Regions from separate parts of the Comamonas sp. 23 genome, predicted to be linked through region 2. Evidence: riboswitches for the same ligand, from Rfam matches in the RefSeq annotation. Region 2 holds a riboswitch; the other holds the start of a gene.
What was found. A riboswitch is a leader RNA that binds a small molecule or an ion and turns the genes downstream of it on or off. The one in region 2 is predicted to bind manganese.
Positions count from the first base shown of each region.

Region 1: linked by a shared signal. The riboswitch ahead of ACPEE1_RS22415 (TMEM165/GDT1 family protein) and the one ahead of mntP (manganese efflux pump MntP) in region 2 are both predicted to bind manganese.

Region 1 covers NZ_CP187127.1:4,961,236-4,971,076, reverse strand. The annotation lists gene ACPEE1_RS22455 (hypothetical protein) at 1-9, shown strand, start outside; gene ACPEE1_RS22450 (adenine phosphoribosyltransferase) at 41-595, opposite strand; gene ACPEE1_RS22445 (KpsF/GutQ family sugar-phosphate isomerase) at 735-1,733, shown strand; gene ACPEE1_RS22440 (KdsC family phosphatase) at 1,733-2,305, shown strand; gene lptC (LPS export ABC transporter periplasmic protein LptC) at 2,302-2,901, shown strand; gene ACPEE1_RS22430 (SDR family oxidoreductase) at 2,909-3,730, shown strand; gene ACPEE1_RS22425 (RNA recognition motif domain-containing protein) at 3,819-4,451, opposite strand; gene ACPEE1_RS22420 (RNA recognition motif domain-containing protein) at 4,707-5,102, opposite strand; yybP-ykoY riboswitch at 5,334-5,447, shown strand; gene ACPEE1_RS22415 (TMEM165/GDT1 family protein) at 5,544-6,116, shown strand; gene putA (trifunctional transcriptional regulator/proline dehydrogenase/L-glutamate gamma-semialdehyde dehydrogenase) at 6,221-9,841, opposite strand, start outside.
Region 2 covers NZ_CP187127.1:3,497,040-3,506,880, reverse strand. The annotation lists gene ACPEE1_RS15930 (VWA domain-containing protein) at 1-108, shown strand, start outside; gene ACPEE1_RS15925 (aspartate/glutamate racemase family protein) at 190-924, opposite strand; gene ACPEE1_RS15920 (NCS1 family nucleobase:cation symporter-1) at 940-2,472, opposite strand; yybP-ykoY riboswitch at 2,892-3,055, shown strand; gene mntP (manganese efflux pump MntP) at 3,075-3,644, shown strand; gene ACPEE1_RS15910 (DUF808 domain-containing protein) at 4,087-5,082, shown strand; gene ACPEE1_RS15905 (OmpW/AlkL family protein) at 5,371-5,982, shown strand; gene ACPEE1_RS15900 (O-acetylhomoserine aminocarboxypropyltransferase/cysteine synthase family protein) at 6,081-7,364, opposite strand; gene ACPEE1_RS15895 (YeiH family protein) at 7,483-8,574, opposite strand; gene ACPEE1_RS15890 (LysR substrate-binding domain-containing protein) at 8,742-9,641, shown strand; gene ACPEE1_RS15885 (response regulator transcription factor) at 9,660-9,841, opposite strand, start outside.

The DNA.
Region 1 (9,841 bases), 1.5 Mb from region 2:
CTGCACTGAGCGCCTGCACCGCAGCGGCGGTGACTGGGGCTCAGTGCCCTGCGAAATCCACCAGCGTGAACAGCGGCAGACCCGCATCGGTCAGCCGCTTGGAGCCGCCCAGCTCCGGCAGGTCGACAATCGCAGCGCCCTCCATCACCTGGGCGCCCAGCTTCTCCAGCAGCTTCTTGCCGGCCATCATCGTGCCGCCAGTGGCAATCAGGTCATCGACCAGCAGCACCTTGTCGCCGGGCTTGACCGCATCGGCATGCAACTCGACCGTGGCACTGCCGTATTCGAGCTCATAGGTTTCCTCCACCGTGGTGAAGGGCAGCTTGCCCTTTTTGCGGATGGGCACAAAGCCCACCTTGAGCTGGTAGGCGATGACGGCACCGAGGATAAAGCCGCGCGCATCGAGACCGGCCACCACATCGGGGCGCATGTCGCGCGACATGTAGCGGTGCACAAAGGCATCGATCAGCACATGGAAGACCTGCGGGTTCTGCAGCAGCGGGGTGATGTCCCGGAACTGCACGCCCGGCGCTGGCCAATCGGGAACGGTGCGGATGTGGTGACGCAAAAAGGCGTTGACGTCGGGAGCGTGCATGGTGGGCGGGCAGAAAAGGGGAGGAGCCGCCATGGTAGTCCAACTGCGGCAGCTGCAACCGGCACCCGCCGCAGGTTAAGCATGTTTGGCAATGACCCGCACCGGCCGGGGCGCGGGCGCTCCGATAAAATCAGCCTCCATGAGCACCCTACAGCCCAAGCGCCCCGTGGAAGCGGCGCAGATTCTGCGCCTGGCGGCGTCTACCTTTGCGATCGAGGCCGAGGCCATTGCGGCACTGACGCAGCGCCTGGACGACAACTTTGTCCAGGTCGTGCAGCGCATGCTGGACATTCCCGGGCGTGTGGTGGTCACTGGCATGGGCAAGAGCGGCCATGTGGGGCGCAAGATTGCGGCCACCCTGGCATCGACCGGCACGCCGGCATTCTTTGTGCACCCGGGCGAGGCCAGCCATGGCGATCTGGGCATGGTCACGGGCCAGGATCTGGTGCTGGCCATCTCCAACAGCGGCGAGAGTGGCGAGATTTCCGTGCTGCTGCCGGTGCTCAAGCGCCTGGGCGTGCCCGTGGTGGCGATGACGGGCAACCTGCAGTCCTCGATGGCGCGCCATGCCGACTGGGTGCTCAACACCCAGGTCGACAAGGAGGCCTGCCCGCTGAACCTGGCCCCCACGGCCAGCACCACCGCGCAAATGGCGATGGGCGATGCGCTGGCCGTGGCGCTGCTGGATGCGCGCGGCTTCAAGGCCGAGGATTTTGCCCGCTCCCACCCCGGTGGCGCGCTGGGCCGCCGCCTGCTCACCCATGTGTCTGATGTGATGCGCAGCGGCGATGCGCTGCCCACGGTGCTGCCCAGCGCCAGCTTCAGCGACCTGATGCGTGAGATGAGTGCCAAGGGAATGGGCGCGGCTGCCATCGTCGATGCGCATGGCCTGCTGCAGGGCGTGTTTACCGATGGCGATCTGCGCCGCCGTATTGAGGCTGGTGCCGACTTGCGCGGCCTGACCGCTGCCGAGGTGATGCATGCCACGCCGCGCCAGATCTCGGCCGACGCATTGGCGGCCGACGCCGCTGCGTTGATGGAGGCCCACCGCATCACCAGCGTGCTGGTGACCGATGCGGACCAGCGCCTGGTGGGCATCGTGCATGTGGGTGATCTGATGCGGGCCAAGGTGATCTGATGGCCAGCACATTAACCTTGCCCGCCATCACCCCCGCCCAGCAGTGGCCCGCTGAGCTGCTGCTGCGCGCCCAGGGTATCAAGATTGTGTTCTTCGATGTGGATGGCGTGCTCACCGACGGGGGCCTGTACATCAGCGAGCAGGGCGAGACGCTCAAGCGTTTCCACACGCTCGACGGCCATGGTCTCAAGATGCTGCGCGAGGCCGGCATTGTGCCGGCCGTCATCACCGGGCGCGATTCGGCACCGCTGCGCCACCGCCTGGCGGCGCTGGGCATCGAGCAGGTTCGCTACGGCACCGAGGACAAGCTGCCTGCCGCCCAGGCCATGCTCGAGGCGCTGGGCCTGGACTGGCACCAGGCCGCAGCCATTGGCGATGACTGGCCGGATCTGCCGGTGCTGCGCCGCTGCCAGCTGGCCTGCGCGCCCGCCAATGCCCACCCTGAAGTGCTGGGCGTGGCACACTGGGTAACCACCCGCCACGGCGGCGCAGGTGCTGCGCGCGAGCTGTGCGACGCGGTGCTGGCCGCCTGCGGTGCCTATGTCAACCTGCTCGATCGGTACGGACAATGAAATCTCGCCTGCGACGCCTCATGGACCTGTCGTCCATCTACCTGCCGGTGATCCTGATGGGCCTGCTGGCGCTGGGCACCTGGTGGCTGGTGCGCAATGCCCCCAAGCCCCAGAGCGTGCGCGAACAAGCGGTGGCCGGCCACGAAGTGGATTACTACATGAACGATTTTTCGGTGCGCAGCTTTGACGGCACCGGCGTGCTGACCAGCGAGATCCAGGGCAACAAGATGCGCCACTACATGGACACCGACACGCTGGAGATCGACACGGCCACGATGCGTTCCATCCGCCAGGATGGCTCGACGACAGTGGCCACCGCCAACCGCGCCTTGTCCAATGCCGATGGCTCCGAAGTGCAGCTGTTTGGCAATGCCAAGGTGGTGCGCAGCAGCAACAAGCCGGGCGCGCCGCAGATGGAGTTCCGGGGCGAGTTTCTGCACGCCTTTGTCAACGAAGAGCGGGTGAGCTCGAACAAGCCCGTCGAGATCATCCGGGGCCAGGACCGGTTCACGGCCGACTCGATGGTCTTCAACAACATCACCCAGGTCGCAGAGCTCAAGGGCCGGGTCAAGGGCGTGCTGCAACCCGCACGCTGAGCGCCGCATGTCCACCCCCCTGAGCGATGCACCGCTGGTGCTGATCACCGGCGCCTCCAGCGGCATCGGCCAGGCGCTGGCCTGGCGCTACTACCAGGCCGGCTACCGCCTCGCGCTGGTGGCCCGCCGTACCGCGCTGATTGCGGACTGGGCCCAGGCGCAGGCGATGGATGCCAGCCGCTACGCGGTCTATGGCGCCGACGTGGCTGACCAGGACCAGACCATTGCTGCCTGCACGCAATGCCTGCAGCAGCAGGGCCTGCCCGATGTGGTGGTGGCCAATGCCGGGGTGAGCTACGGCATCGACACGGCCGAGCGCGAGGACCTGGAGGTCATGGCCCAGACCTATGCGACCAATGTGATCGGCATGGCCGCGACCTTCCATGCCTTTGTGCGCCCCATGCAGGCGCGCGGCAGCGGCAAGCTGGTGGGCATTGCCAGCGTGGCCGGCATACGCGGCCTGCCCGGCCACGGCGCCTACTGCGCCAGCAAGGCCGCCGTCATCAGCTACTGCGAGAGCCTGCGGGTGGAGCTTAAGCGTAGCGGCGTGCAGGTGGTCACCATCTGCCCGGGCTTTGTGGCCACGCCGCTCACCCGCCACAACCGCTACGGCATGCCCTTCTTGATGCAGCCAGAGGCCTTTGCCGACAAGGCCTTTGCAGTGATTGCCAAGGCGCGCAGCTATGCCGTGATCCCCTGGCAGATGGGCTGGGTGGCGCGGCTGTTGCGCTGCCTGCCCAATGCCCTCTATGACCGCGCGCTGGCCAACCGCCCGCGCAAGCACCGCCACCGCGAGCGGGTGCAAGAGGCGCCACCGGGTCAAGACTGAAAGCAGGTCCTAAGCCAGGCATGAAAAAAGCCCCTGGCGGGGCTTTGTCGTTGCGGTGCGGCACAGCGCTGGGCGGTGCCTGCAGGCATCAATAATCGTCGTTGTTGTCGTAGCCTTGGTTGCCGCCGCGGTTGCGCGAACCATTGCCGTAGGGGCTGCGGAAGCCGCCATCGCGCTCACCGCCACGATCGCCACCACCAAAGCCGCGGTCATTGCCGCCACGGCCGCCATCGCGACCACCGCGGTCGCCATAGCCACCGCCGCCGCCACCACCGTAGCCGCCACGGTCTCCGCCGCCGCCGTATCCACCACCACCACCGCCGCCGTAGCCGCCGCCACCACCGCCGCCACCACCGCCGCCGTAGCCACCACCACCGCCGCCGCCAAAGCCGCCACGGTTACCGCCTCCGCCGCCAAAGCCACCACCACGGGGGCCGCCAAAACCACCACCGCCGCTGCGGGGAGGACGGGGCTCCATGGGACGTGCTTCGTTCACGACCAGATTGCGACCGCCCAGGGGCTGACCGTTCAGACCGTTGACCGCAGCTTGGGCTTCTTCATCGCTGCCCATTTCTACAAAACCAAAACCTTTGGAGCGACCGGTGTCGCGTTCCATCATCACCTTGGCGCTGGTTACGCTGCCAAACTGACCAAAGGCCTGTTCCAGATCGTTGTCGCGAACCTGGTATGGCAAATTACCGACGTAAAGCTTGTTGCCCATTTGAGGGACTCCTGATAACTCTTAAATAATGCGATCGCGCCCTGTAGAACACCGGTCATCTATCGCAGTAGCCCAATGGAGGAATGCTCCATCCTTTATTTTCTGGCATAAAAACCGGGAATGGGATAGTTGTGCCCCTCTGTTGTGGCGCAGAAGCTGCAACCAGATGCAAAAAAGGCCTCAAAGAGGCCTTTTTTCCGGGAAAACCCGTCATCTCACTGTCAAAACCTCTAAGAGGTTTTGGATGTGATGTGCTTAGTAGCTGCCGCCACCGTAGCCGCCACGGCCACCGCCGCCGAAGCCACCGCGATCGCCGCCGCCGAAGCCGCCACGGTCACCACCGCCGAAACCACGGCCACCACCACCACCGCCGCCGAAGCCGCCGCTGCGTGGAGGACGGGCTTCCATTGGACGTGCTTCGTTCACGACCAGGTTACGACCGCCAAAGCCTTGGCCGTTCACGCCTTCGATAGCAGCTTGTGCTTCAGCGTCCGAACCCATTTCCACAAAGCCGAAGCCCTTGGAACGGCCGGTGTCACGTTCCATCATGACCTTGGCGCTGGAGACGGTACCGAATTGGCTGAAAGTGCTTTCCAGATCGCTGTCACGGAAAGAGTAAGGCAGGTTGCCCACGTAAAGTTTGTTGCCCATTTGAGGACTCCGAAAAAAGTAAAAAAAGCGATGGAGCCTGATGCAATCAACAAACCTGTGACAACTTCCAAGACGGATCACCGCGCGCTCTAGTGTACCCGGGGGCACATTGAGCTTCACCATTATGGGTGAATCGCCTTACGCTGTGTTGACAGTTGCTGCAACCAGCCCTTGGTATTTTCCCTGGAGGGCGTGGGTGTTGCGGCGCAACATCGCTTTTGGGCGTATGATGCGCCAGTCTTTGGGGAGTAGCCTGCTGGGCGCGCAATGCGCCGCAGAGTGTGCGTCAACAAACTTGGGCCTTCGCGGCCTATGGCGTACACGGCATCTGGTGATGAGGATGCTGGGCGAGACCATTGACCACGTTGCGATCCCATGCCGGAGTCGCGATGCGGTCAATGCTGTCTTGCGATATCCGGCTGCAATAACGATCCCCACTCCATGGAAGCCTTTCTCCTCTCGACCGCCGTCGTCGCCCTTGCCGAAATGGGCGACAAGACGCAGTTGCTGTCCCTCGTCCTCGCTGCCAAATACCGCAAACCCTGGCCCATTGCGCTGGGCATCTTCGTCTCGACCCTGGTCAACCATGCGCTGGCCGGTGCCGTTGGCGCCTGGATCACCACGATGCTGGGCCCCGATGTGCTGCGCTGGATTCTGGGCGTGTCCTTTATCCTGATGGCCGGCTGGATGCTGATCCCCGACAAGATCGACGAGGACGAAGCGGGCAAGAGCAGCGGCCGCTGGGGTGTGTTCGGCACCACCGTGCTGCTGTTCTTCCTGGCCGAGATGGGCGACAAGACCCAGCTGGCCACCGTGGGCCTGGCCGCCAAGTACCCCGCTTCTTATTACTGGGTGGTCGCAGGCACCACGATCGGCATGATGCTGGCCAATGCGCCGGTGGTCTGGTTTGGCGACAAGATCACCAAGAGGCTGCCGATCCGCTGGATCCACCGCGTCTGCGCGGTGATCTTCCTGGTGCTGGGTGTGGCCGCGCTGTTCACGACGATGGACTGATAGCGCTGGCTGCGCTAGCAACACTAGCAACGCACCAACTCAAAGGGCTGGGATCTTGCGATCTCCAGCCCTTTTTCCATGGGGCGGCGCCCCGAGCCTCAGCGTTAGTCCAAGGTCATCAGGCTGGCATTGCCGCCAGCCGCAGCCGTGTTGATGCTGATGGCATGCTCGGCCAGCAGGCGGAACAGCGGCACGCTGCCGTCGGCAGCCTGGGCGGTGATCGGCACGATGGCGCCGGCGCGGCCCGCCAAGGTGCTGGCCGTGGGCAGCCAGCCGCTGGCGGCATCAACGATCAGCGCATCAAAGGCCTCGGACTGCACAAAGGCCTGCTCGCTGTGCGCAGACAGCTGCACCGAGGCACGCACCGAGGCGGGCAATTGGGCCAGCAGGCTGGCTTGGCTGCTGCCTGCGGGCCACACGGCGGTGGAGCCCGCGGCGAGCACGGCGGCGAGCTGGGCCAGCAGCAGGCTGCTGGTGCTGGCCACGCAGCCCACGCGCGCACGGCCGCTCAGCACATACAGATTGCGCTCACCGGTGGGGCCGGGCAGCTCAGCCGCAAAGCCGTTGCCGGTATGGGCGGCATAGCGCTGGCACAGCGCTGCCAGATCGCCCTGGCCTTGCTGGCTGGCCCAGCTTTGCAGCGCCTCCAGCCCAGCGGCGGGGGCGGCATCGGCCTGTTCCAGGCCATGGGCATTACCGCGCTGGCCGGTGTTGGCGGCCGGGGCCTCGCTACCGGCCATGCGCGGTAGGTGGGCGAGCGCATCCACGGTGGCCGTGGCCGGCATGCGGCTGAGCAGGCGCAGCATGTACAGCGGGCCGCCGGCCTTGGGGCCCGTGCCCGACAGGCCTTCGCCGCCAAAGGGCTGCACACCGACGACGGCACCGACGATATTGCGGTTCACATAGATATTGCCGGCATGCGCAGCGTTGACCACCTGGGCAATGGTCTCGTCAATGCGGGTGTGCAGGCCCAGGGTGAGCGCATAGCCGGTGGCATTGATGTCGGCCAGCAGCTGGGGCAGGTTCTCGCGGCGGTAGCGCAGCACATGCAGCACCGGGCCGAAGACTTCGCGCTTGAGCTCGGAGAGCTGGCCGATGGCGATCACCGTGGGCGGCACAAAGGTGCCTTGCGCGCTGGCGCCACTGTTTTGCCAGACCTGGTGGCCAGCGGCCTGCATGCGGGCAATGTGCTGGTCGATGACGCCCTTGGCCTCGGCGTCGATGACGGGGCCGACATCGGTCTTGAGCTGGCAGGGGTTGCCCAGCTGGAGCTCCTGCATCGCGCCGCGCAGCATGTGCAGCAGGCGGTCGGCCGCTTCTTCCTGTACGCACAGCACGCGCAGCGCCGAGCAGCGCTGGCCGGCCGAGTCAAAGGCCGAGGACAGCACATCGACCACGACCTGCTCGGCCAGCGCGGACGAGTCCACGATCATCGCGTTCTGGCCGCCGGTCTCGGCCACCAGGGTGACGGGCTGGCCTTGGGCGTCGAGGCGCTGGGCCAGCGTCTTTTGCAGAATGCGGGCCACTTCGGTCGAGCCGGTGAACATGACGGCCTGCACGCGGTGGTCGCCCACCAGGCGGGCGCCCACGGTCTCGCCGGTGCCCGGCAGCAGCTGCAGCACATCGCGCGGCACGCCGGCCTGCCACAGCGCCTGCACGGCGGCAGCCGCGATCAGCGGGGTCTGCTCGGCCGGCTTGGCCAGCACGGTGTTGCCGGCAGCCAGCGCGGCGGCAATCTGGCCGCTGAAGATGGCCAGCGGGAAGTTCCAGGGGCTGATGCAGACCACCGGGCCCAGCGCCTGGTAATCCGCCTGGCCCCAGCTGCGCACCTGGGCGGCGTAAAAGCGCAGAAAGTCCACGGCCTCACGCACTTCGGCAATCGCGTTGGAGCAGGTCTTGCCGGCCTCGCGCACCAGCACGCCCATCAAGGTGGGCATATGTGCTTCGAGCAGATCACCAGCTTTGGCCAGGCAGTCAGCACGCTGGGCGGGCGCGGTGGCCTGCCAGCGGGCGGCGGCGGCCTGGGCGGCGGCCAGCGCAAATTCCACCTGCTCGGTCGACGCCTGCGTGACGCTGCCGACCTGGTCGCCGTGGTCAGCCGGGTTCAGCACCGGCTCGCTGGCCTGGGTGGATGCGGGCGCGCCATCGGCCAGCATCGGCTGGGCATGCCAGGCCATCTGGGCGCTGGCCTGCAGGTCGTTCTGCAGCGCGCGCAGGCGGTCGTCGTTGGACAGGTCGAGCCCTGCCGAATTGCTGCGGCTTGCGCCATACAGCGCGCGCGGCTGGGCAATGTGCGGGTTGGGCAGGCCCAACTGGCCTTCGCTCTGCGCCCACTGCTGGGCGGTGGTCACGGGGTTTTCCACCAGCTTGGCCAGGGGGATGTCCTGGTCGGCGATGCGGTTCACAAAGCTGGTGTTGGCGCCGTTCTCCAGCAGGCGGCGCACCAGGTAGGCCAGCAGGGTTTCATGCGTGCCTACCGGCGCATAGATGCGGCAGGGGCGGCCCAGGTTCTCGCTGGCGTTGCGGCCCACGACTTGCTCGTACAGCGGCTCGCCCATGCCGTGCAGGCACTGGAACTCGTACTGCCCGGGCTGGTAGCGGGCCGGGTCGGCCAGATGGTAGATGGTGGCCAAGGTGTGGGCGTTGTGCGTGGCGAACTGGGGGTAGACCGCATCGGGTGCGGCCAGCAGCTGGCGCGCGCAGGCCAGGTAGGACACATCGGTATAGGCCTTGCGGGTGTAGACCGGGTAGCCTTCCAGGCCGTCGATCTGGGCGCGCTTGATCTCGCTGTCCCAGTAGGCGCCCTTGACCAGGCGCACCATCAGCCGGTGCTGGCTGCGGCGGGCCAGGTCGATGATGAAGTCCAGCACATAGGGGCAGCGCTTTTGGTAGGCCTGCACGACAAAGCCGATGCCGGCAAAGCCGGCCAGCTCGGGCGCAAAGCAGAGCTTTTCCAGCATGTCCAGCGACAGCTCCAGGCGGTCGGCTTCTTCGGCATCGATATTGAGGCCGATGTTGTAGCCCTTGGCCAGCACGGCCAGCTGCAGCACCACCGGGTAGAGCTCGGCCATCACGCGGTCGTACTGGGCGCGGCTGTAGCGCGGGTGCAGCGCCGACAGCTTGATCGAGATGCCCGGGCCTTCGTAGACGCCCCGGCCATGGCTGGCCTTGCCGATCGCATGGATGGCGTTTTCATAGTCGCGCAGGTAGCGCTTGGCGTCATCGCTGGTCATCGCCGCTTCGCCCAGCATGTCGTAGGAGTAGCGGAAGCCCTTGGCCTCCAGGCGCTCGGCGTTCTTCAGCGCCTCGCCAATCGTCTCGCCGGTGACGAACTGCTCGCCCATCATGCGCATGGCCATGTCCACGCCCTTGCGGATCAGCGGCTCGCCGCCCCGGCCAATGAGGCGGGTAAGCGACTGGCCCAGCGAGCCTTCGCTGTGCGTGGCGACCAGCTTGCCGGTCAGCACCAGGCCCCAGGCGGCGGCGTTGACGAACATCGACGGGCTCTTGCCCACATGGGCCTTCCACTGGCCGTGGGCGATCTTGTCGCGGATCAGCACATCGCGGGTGGCCGTGTCCGGGATGCGCAGCAGCGCCTCGGCCAGGCACATCAGCGCAATGCCTTCTTGCGACGACAGCGCAAACTCCTGCAGCAGGCCTTGCACCAGGCCGGAGCGGCCGCTGTCGGCCTTGCGCTCGCGCAGGCTGCGGGCCAGCTGCAGCGC
Region 2 (9,841 bases):
TCCTTTGCCTGCACCCCGGATGCTTTCCCGCAGCTGATGGCCGCTGCGATCCGCCGCGATGACGTCGCGGCCTGGGCGGCAACCCAGGGCTTCAAGACCAGCCAATGAGGCTGCCAGGCAGCCATCCAGCCAGAAAAAAGCCCTGCGGTGCAGGGCGGTTGGAGTAAGCAGAGTGGGGTAGAAGTCCGGTTAGCGGCCCAGCGAATCGGGCAGCGGAAAGCCGGTAATCCGCTTGGCGCGCGGCGGCGCATAGGTGCGCACCTTGGAGGTCTTGAGGCCCAGGCGCACCAGCGATTCGGCGATCGTCACCGCGGCAGCCACGCCATCGACCACGGGCACGCCGGTGCGGCTGCGCACCTTGTCTTCGAGCTCGGCCATGCCGCCGCAGCCCAGGCAGATGACCTCGGCATGGTCTTCTTCAACGGCCTTGGCCGCCTGCTGCACGATAGCGTCGACCGCGCGCTCGGGCTGGCTCTCGAGCTCCAGCACGGCCATGCCGCTGGCGCGCACCGAGGCGCAGCGCGCATCCAGCCCGGCCAGCTTGAGCCGGTCTTCGATCAAGGGCACAGCGCGGTCCAGCGTAGTGACCACGGCGTATTTGTGGCCCAGGAACATGGCAGTCGATGCCGCCGCCTCGGTGATGTCGACGACGGGCACTTCCAGCAGCTCTTGCAGGCCTTCGCGGCCATGCTCGCCGTAGCCGGCCTGGATGACGGCATCAAAGGGCTGGTCATAGCGCATCACCGCATCCATCACGCCAACGGCGCAGAGGTAGCTCTCAAAATTGCCTTCCACCGATTCTGCGCCAAAGCGCGGGGTGAGGGCGACGATCTCGGTGCCCGGTGCGGCCGCCCGGCGCGCCTGGGCGCCGATGGCCTCGGTCATGCTCTCGGTGGTGTTGACGTTCACGATCAGAATGCGCATGCAAAAAACTCCGTCTCAATGTTGGGCATGGTTCACGGCAATGGCCTCGCCGTCCTGGTCTTCATAGTGCTGGCCCTTGGGGGTCAGCAGCCAGTAAAACAGGCCGCCGAGCCCGGCCGCAATAAACCAGGAGAAATGCGACACCGACTCGAGCGCCGGCAAAAAGGCGAACAGCAGCGCAATCAGCGCCGAGGGCACCAGGGCCTGGATGGCGCGGCGGTTGACGCCGTTTTCGTAATGGTAAGGGCCGTTGCGGTCATCGCTGTAGAGCGCCGGCACATGCACGCGCTGCTTGCGGATCAGCCAGTAGTCGGCCATCACGATGCCAAACAGTGGGCCGAGGAACGAGCCCAGACCGCCCAGGAAATACAGGATCACCAGCGGTGAGTCGTAGAGGTTCCAGGGCAGGATCACAAAGCCGAGGATGGCGCTGACGAGGGCCGCGCGGCGGAAGTTGAGCTGGCGCGGCAGCAGGTTGGCCAGGGCCAGAGCGGGTGCGACAAAGTTGGCCATCAGGTTGACGGCGATGGTCAGGATCAGCAGCGACAGGCTGGCGAGCACCAGCAAGGGCTTGTTGGGGATCTTCTCGACGATGTCGGTGGGGCTCAGGATCAGCGTGCCGTCAATCGCCAACTGGCCGCCGGTCAGCACGACGACGATCAGGCCGAAGATCAGCATGTTGATGGGGATGCCCCAGAAGTTACCCTTGACCACGGCGCTGCGTGAGGTGGCGCCCCGGGTGAAGTCACAGAAATTGAGCACAAAGGTGCCATAGATGGCGACCCACAGCGAGGCTGCGCCCATGATCTGCACCCACATCGCCGCACCGGTGCTGGGCTTGGGCGCCGTCCACTGGATCTTGCCGCCCGAGCTGTACAGCACCCAGCCGGCCAGCGCGATAAAGGTCACCAGAATCACCGGGCCGGCAAAGGCCTCGTACTTGCGGATGCTCTCCATGCCCCAGCAGGCAATCATCGTCTGCACCAGCCACAGCAGGCTAAAGCTGATCCAGCCGAGCACCGGCAGGCCCAGCACCTGGTGCGCCAGCAGCGACTGCAGGCTGGGGAAGAGGGTGATCAACAGCACATCGAGCACCTTGGAGGCCAGGTAGGTCTGGATGCCGAACCAGGCAATCGCGACACCGCCCCGGATCAAGGCCGGGATCTGCGCACCCCGGGTGCCAAAGCTGATGCGGCTCATCACCGGAAAAGGCACGCCCGTCTTGGGGCCCATGAAGCCCGACAAGGTCAGCAGCACAAACAGCAAGGCAGCGCCCATCATCAGCGCCGTCAGAATCTGCCAGCCACCCAGGCCCAGCGCAAACAGGCCGATGGCAAAGGCGTAGTTGCCCAGGCTGTGCACATCATTGGCCCAGAGCGTGAACAGGCTGTAGGCACCCCAGGAGCGGCTGTCTTTCTTGGTGGGCGCGAGGTCTTTGTTGTAGAGCGATGGGCATACGCCGGCGGGCAATGCACCGGCCGCTGCGGGGCGCTGCTGTGCGGGGTTGAAGGCAAAGCCTGCGTTCTGGTCTGCTGCAAGATCGGTCATTGACATCCTTGGATCGGGCGCATCCAGCTGCGCCTTATTTGCGGCCTGGCGGCCGGGTTTGTCTCGTCATGTGCGCGGGTCCATGCATGGCATGTGCAGCACAAGACAGGCCTCAATGGCTATGCGTTGTGTGCACATATGCATACATTAAGTGTATACAAAACACCTGAAAATGAACTAGGGGCAACCCTGGGTGAAGTGCCACGCTGTTACTTGGGAGACGCCTTGGCTGCCTCTGTCAGAGGGTGCCAAGGGAGAGCTGCAATACATGAGCTTGCTCATGTTTCGGCTTGTAGCGGTTGGCGTTTTGCTGGGTCCAGGCCGCAACAGCAAGACGGAAATACGATCCATTCCTAAAGAACTTGGCGCGGTTGGGGCCATGTGCTCCTAAGCGCTGCGCAGCGTTTAGACTGCGGCTTCCCTTGGGGAGTAGCCTGCTTCCGCGCTGGAAGCGTCTGCGTCAACATACTCGGCATTTCGCATGCTGTGGCGCAGACATCCGTTCTTCGGTTGGCGAGACCATCGGCATGCCAGCACGACCTCGGTCGGGCAGTGGTGGCGTGCCGTTGTGCTCATGCCCGACTGTCCTAGAAGAACCTCCGATGAACGCTGCTTCCATTTCCCTGTTGGCGCTTGCCATGTCCACCGATGCCTTTGCTGCCGCGATTGGCAAAGGCTCTGCCCTTGTCAAACCCCGTTGGTCCGAGGCGCTGCGCACCGGCCTGATCTTTGGTGTCATCGAAGCCATCACGCCGCTGGTGGGCTGGGCGCTGGGCTATGCCGCGGCCGATTATGTGAAGGCCTGGGACCACTGGATTGCCTTTGTGCTGCTCTTGGTGCTGGGCGGCCGCATGGTGCTGGGTGCCTTCCAAAGTGCCGATGAGCCCGAGATGAGCCGGCCCGCGCGCCATGGCTTCTGGCTGCTGGTCGCCACGGGCTTTGCCACCAGTATTGACGCGATGGCGGTAGGCGTGGGCCTGGCCTTTCTGGATGTGAACATCACCGTCGTTGCGCTCAGCATTGGTTTTGCCACCTTTGCGATGGTGACCCTGGGCGTGATGGTCGGCCGCATTCTGGGCAATATCACGGGCCGCTGGGCAGAAGCGGTGGGTGGTGTCGTGCTGATTGCCATTGGCTCGCTGATTCTGTACGAGCACATGGTGGCCGTATAAAATCAAAGCCCTCCGCTGGCGTGGCAGAGGGCTTGGCTGCGTTTTGCGCTGTAGGAGCGTTGCTACAGGCAAAACAAAGCCCCGCAGAGCGGGGCTTAAGTGAGAGAGATCAGTGGGCTTGCAATTGCTGCGGGTGCCGGGTTTTTAGTTCTGGCTCAACCGCTTGCAGGCTGCGCTGGTATCAGAAGCGGGCAGGAGCACGCTTACGGTCACGTTCGTCTTCAGGCCAAATAGCAAACACTTCAGTCATTTCAGTCCTTTCACCTTTCTGGTGTAGATGGGTGTACAACGGGCCGCGCGCTGAAGTTGTTGACAAGGCCTGCATAAAGTTTTGTGAACAAGCTCCAACAAAACGTAGAAATCACCGTTTTATAGGGTCTGACACGGCATTGCACCGCGAAATCGCTATGATTTGCCACCGAATTTGGATTGGGAGTGCGTAATGGCTGGTGCTGGTTTGTTGATGTTGCTCGATGATATTGCGACCTTGCTTGACGATGTGGCGCTGATGACCAAGACGGCTGCGGGCAAGAGCACGGCCATCCTGGACGATGTGGCCACGCAGACCAAGGTGGCGGTGCAGAAGACCGCGGGGGTGCTGGGCGACGACCTGGCGCTGAACGCCGAGCAGGTGACTGGGGTCAAGGCCAACCGGGAGTTGCCGGTGGTCTGGGCCGTGGCCAAGGGCTCGCTGAAGAACAAGGCCATCCTGGTGCCGGCCGCGCTGTTGATCAGCGCCTTTGCGCCCTGGCTGATCACACCGCTGCTGATGATTGGTGGCGCTTTTCTGTGTTTTGAAGGGGTGGAGAAGGTGCTGAGCCTGTTCCACAAGCCCCAGCACACCCACGATGCCGTCAAGGAGTCGGCGCAGGCCGCTCAAATGGGCGTAGCCCCTTCATCGGTCAAAGCGGCCAACGAGAAGAACATGGACCCGGTGGCCTATGAAAAGGCCAAGGTGGCCGGCGCGGTGCGCACCGACTTCATCTTGTCGGCCGAGATCATGGCGATTGCGCTGGGCACTGTTGCCAGCAAGCCGATTGCCGAGCAGTTTGCGGTGTTGGTCGCTGTGGCGCTGGCGATCACCGTGTTTGTCTATGGTCTGGTCGCCGGCATTGTGCGCATGGACGATGTGGGCATGTGGCTGATGCGCAAGACCAGTGCCGCAGCCCAGGCCCTGGGCCGGGGCCTGATTGCGTTTACGCCCTGGCTGATGCGTGGCCTGTCGATTGTCGGAACGGCTGCGATGTTCATGGTGGGTGGCAGCCTGCTGGTGCATGGCATGGGCCCGATCGAGCATTGGTTGGAGAGCACCGTAGCCCCGATGGGTGGCGTGGTGGCACTGCTGGCCCCAACGCTGGTGCATGTGGCTGTTGGCGCAGCCATTGGTGGCCTGGTGGTGCTGGCGGTGGAGGCCTGGCACAAGCTGCGCGGGCACTGATCGCAAGCAGCAGCGCATGGCTGCTGGCCGCGTCCCTCGGGCGCGGCGCAGCAAGAGGCAGAAGGCGGCATCGCAACAGCGGGCCGCCTTTTTTCATCGCTTGTTTTGTCTCGTTGATCTGGGTCAGGGCCGCGCAGCCCGCTTAAGCAGAAGATGCAGACATGGACAGCAGAAACAGCTCTGCCGCCTTCAGATACGGCGCTTGGCGCGGGTGGGGACATGCAGATGCGGCCTGGGTTCAGCTACTTTTCAATCCATGCGAGCAAGATCGCAGCGAGGGCAATGACGATGAAAAAAATGATGTTGGCAGCGGCAGCTGTATATGCAATGGCGTCGGGCGCGGCGATGGCGCAAGAGGCGCAAAGCCCCTGGCAAGTGCGTGTGCGCGCCGTGCATCTGGACAGCGCCAACAAGGACTCCACCGGCCTGGGCCTGTCGATCAATGACAAGACGATTCCCGAAGTGGATGTGAGCTACTTCTTCACGCCCAATATCGCGGCAGAGCTGGTGCTGACCTACCCGCAAAAGCATGACCTGCGCTCGGACGGCGCCAAGATCGGCACGCTCAAGCACCTGCCGCCCAGCCTGCTCGCGCAGTACCACTTCACCAATATGGGCGCCTTCAAGCCCTACCTAGGCGCTGGTGTGAACTACACGCGCTTCTCGAACGTGAACTTTGCACCGGCTGTTGAGGCCGCGCTCGATCCATCGATCAAGAAGAACAGCTTTGGCCCGGCGCTGCAGATCGGCTTTGACTACATGCTGGACAAGCACTGGTCGATCAACGTCGACGTGAAGAAGGTCTACATCAAGACCGATGTGCGCTCGGCCGGCACCAAGGTGGGCACTTTTAAGGTGGATCCTTGGTTGCTGGGTGTAGGTGTGGGCTACCGCTTCTAAACAGGTCCTCATGCCCGCTCCTGGTGATCCAGGAGCCACAGAGCACTGTGTTTGAGCCGCTTGTTGAAAGCGGCTCTTTTTTTGCGTGCGACGGCCCCTCAGACCTTGGCCAGCGCCTGCTCCAGATCGGCCAGCAGGTCATCGACATGCTCGATGCCGACCGACAGGCGCACCATGCCTTCGCTCACGCCGGCTTTCTCCAGCTCTGCGCTGTCCAACTGGCGGTGCGTGGTCGAAGCCGGGTGCGTCGCCAGCGATTTGGCATCGCCAATATTGACCAGGCGGGTGAACAGCTGCAGCGCATCCAGAAAGCGGGCACCGGCGGCGCGCCCTTCGCCGTCTGCGGCATTGAGGCTGAAGGACAGAATGCCCGAGGCGCGGCCGCCCGACTGCTTTTGCAAGGTGGCATGGTCCGGGTGGTCCGGTAGGCCCGCATAGCGCACCCAGGCCACCTTGGGGTGCTTTTGCAGCGTCTCGGCAATCTTTTGCGTGTTCTCGCAGATGCGGTCCATGCGCAGCGCCAGGGTCTCGATGCCTTGCAGGATCTGGAAGGCGTTCTGCGGCGAAATGGCTGCGCCCATATTGCGCAGCGGCACGACGCGCGCGCGGCCGATGTAGGCCGCAGGGCCCAGCGCTTCGGTGTAGACCACGCCGTGGTAGCTCACATCGGGTTCATTGAGGCGCTTGAAGCGCGCCTTGTGCTCGGCCCAGGGGAACTTGCCGCTATCGACGATGGCGCCGCCCACGCTGGTGCCATGGCCGCCCAGGTACTTGGTGAGCGAATGGACGACGATGTCGGCGCCATGCTCGATGGGGCGCAGCAGATAGGGCGAGGGCACGGTGTTGTCCACGATCAGCGGCACACCATGGCGGTGGGCCACATCGGCGAGCGCGCGGATATCGGTCACATTGCCCAAGGGGTTGCCGATGGACTCGATGAACACGGCCTTGGTCTTGTTGTCGATCAAGGCGCCAAAGCTGGCCGGGTCGCGTGGATCGGCAAAGCGCACCTCAATGCCCTGCTGCGGAAAGGTATGGGCAAACAGGTTGTAGGTGCCGCCATACAAGGTGCTGGCCGAGACGATGTTGTCGCCCGCTTCGGCCAGCGTTTGGATAGCTGCGGTGATCGCTGCCATGCCCGAGGCCAGCGCCAGCGCGGCAATGCCGCCTTCGAGCGCGGTCACGCGCTTTTCCAGCACATCGGTGGTCGGGTTCATGATGCGGGTGTAGATATTGCCCGGCACCTTCAGGTCAAACAGGTCGGCGCCGTGCTGCGCGCTGTCAAAGGCGTAGGCCACCGTTTGGTAGATGGGCACGGCCGCAGCCTTGGTAGTGGGGTCGGGCGAATAGCCTGCGTGAACGGCCAATGTCTCGATGCGCATGGTGTTGGAATCCTTGTGTGCTTGGCGGAATGAATCGTTGGTTGTTGTAGCAGTTTTGCGCGCCGGGCCAACGATTTTTTGGGTATGAGCTTATGAGGCCGCAGAGCCCCGAGCCCCCTCAGAGCCAGGTATTGACCGCCAGCCCGCCCAGCACCAGCCAGACAAACAGCACCAGGGCCAGCAGCAAGGGCTTGATGCCCGCAGCCCGCACGGCGCGCACATGGGTGGTGAGCCCCAGGCCGGCCATCGCCATCGTCAGCAAGGCGTTGTCCCACTGCACACCGATGGCGAGCGCCTGCGCAGGGATAACGCCCAGCGAATGGATGCCCGCGACTGCGACAAAGCCCAACGCAAACCAGGGAATGGTGATCTGGCGGGCCTGCACGGCGCCACCGGCTGCCGGCTGCCGGACCGCTGCAGCGCTGCCAGGGCGCCTGGCCAGCCACAGCGACAGCGCGATCAGAAACGGGGCCAGCATCATCACCCGCACCATCTTGGCGACCACGGCGGTGTCGGCCGCGCTGCTGCTGATGGCGCCGCCAGCAGCGACCACCTGCGCCACCTCATGCACGGTCGAGCCCACCCAGAGGCCATAGCCGGACTCGCTCATCTGCAGGCTGGGCGCGAGCCACTGGTAGAGCACCGGGTACAAAAAGGTGCCCACGGTGCCAAAGACCACCACGGTGGCGATGGCGACCGCCACATCATCGGCGCGCGCCTTGGCCACCGGGGCGGTGGCCAGCACGGCCGCTGCGCCGCAGATGGCGCTGCCCGCGCCCACCAGCATGCTGGTGCGGGCATCCAGCCCCAGCCAGCGCTGGCCCAGCCACTGCGCCAGCACAAAGGTGCTGCCGAGCATCAGCGCATCGATCAGCACGCCGCTGGCGCCGACGGCGGCGATGTCCTGGAAGGTCAGGCGCAGGCCATAGAGGATGATGCCCAGGCGCAGCAGCTGCTGCTTGGACAGGCCCACCCCCGCAGCCGCCGGCGCCTGCACCCAGCCGTAGACAGTATTTCCCACCAGCATGCCGATGACGATGGCCAGCGTGAGCGCGCTCAGCCCATGGCTGCCAAACCAGGGCAGGGCCGCGAGCGTGCTGGCCAGCCAGGCAATGGCCGCACACAGCAGCAGGCCCGGTGCCAGGCGTTTGGCGCCATCGAGCCAGTGGCCGTTGCGCAGTTGGGGGAGGGAGAGGGGGGCGAGTGACATGGGCGGTTCCAGAGGCCCTGGCAGGGCCAAAAGCGGTGGCCTGCCGGGCGATATGGAATCACTATAGAAATTATTCTTATATCTGTATAACTAATTGTTTGGTTAATATCTACCGATAAAATAGGTAGATATTTTTTATCAACCCAAGCGCCTTGTGCGCCATCAATATGCTCCATCTCAGCCTGCGCCAGTGGGAGGTCTTCTGCGCCATCGCCCACAGCGGCAGCACCGTCGCTGCGGCCCAGGCCATCGGCCTGTCGCAATCAGCGGTCAGCGCCGCTTTGCAGCAGCTGGAGGCGGGCCTGGGCGCGCAGCTGTTTGCGCGCAGCGGCAAGCGCCTGGTGCTCAATGATCTGGGGCGCAGCCTGTGGCCGCAAGCGCAAGGCTTGCTGGAGCTGGCCTTGCAGCTGGAGCAGGCCACGCAGCAGACCGAGCCGATGGCGCCTGTGGTGCTGCGGCTGGCGGCCAGCACCACGATTGCCAACCATGTGCTGCCGGCCATCCTGACGGACTTCATGCAGCGCTATGCGCTGGTGCGGTTTGAGGTGGTGATCGGCAATACGCGCGAGGTGGCCGAGGCGGTGGGCGAGGCCAGTGTGGACCTGGGCTTTATCGAAGGGGTGAGCCACTGGCCGGCGCTGGAGGTGCAGCCCTGGCGCGAGGATGAGCTGGTGCTGATTGCCGCGCCGGGCCATGCGCTGGTGGCCGCTGCCGGCCACAGCCCTGTCAGCGCCCAGCAGCTGGGCGCTTGCCGTTGGCTACTGCGTGAAGAGGGCTCGGGTACGCGCGAGGCAGTGGAGTTTACCGTGCTGTCCCAGCTGCGGGAATGGCCGATTGCGGCGGTGCTGGGCAGCTCCGAAGCCATTTGCACGGCGGTGGCGCGCGGGGCGGGCATCAGCTGCCTGTCACGCGTCATTGCCCAGCCCTGGATCGAGCGCGGCGAGCTGGCCGTGCTGCACAGCCTGTTGCCGCCGATGCGGCGCCAGTTTTCGCTGCTGCAGCGCCAGGGCAAGCAGCGATCGCCGGTGCTGCAGGCCTTGGTGCAGGCCTGTATGGACGCTGTCTGAGCCCAGTTGAGCAGGTTCTTAACGAACGTGCTGCTTGTCGAGCTTGCGCGCCAGGGTGCGCCGGTGCATGCCCAGGCGGCGCGCGGTCTCGGAGATGTTGAAGCCGGTCTCGGCGAGGGTCTCGTGGATCTTCTCCCACTCCAGCGTCTTGATGGAGGTGGTGGCGGCGGTCAGATCGACTTCGGTGCTGCCTTCGACCC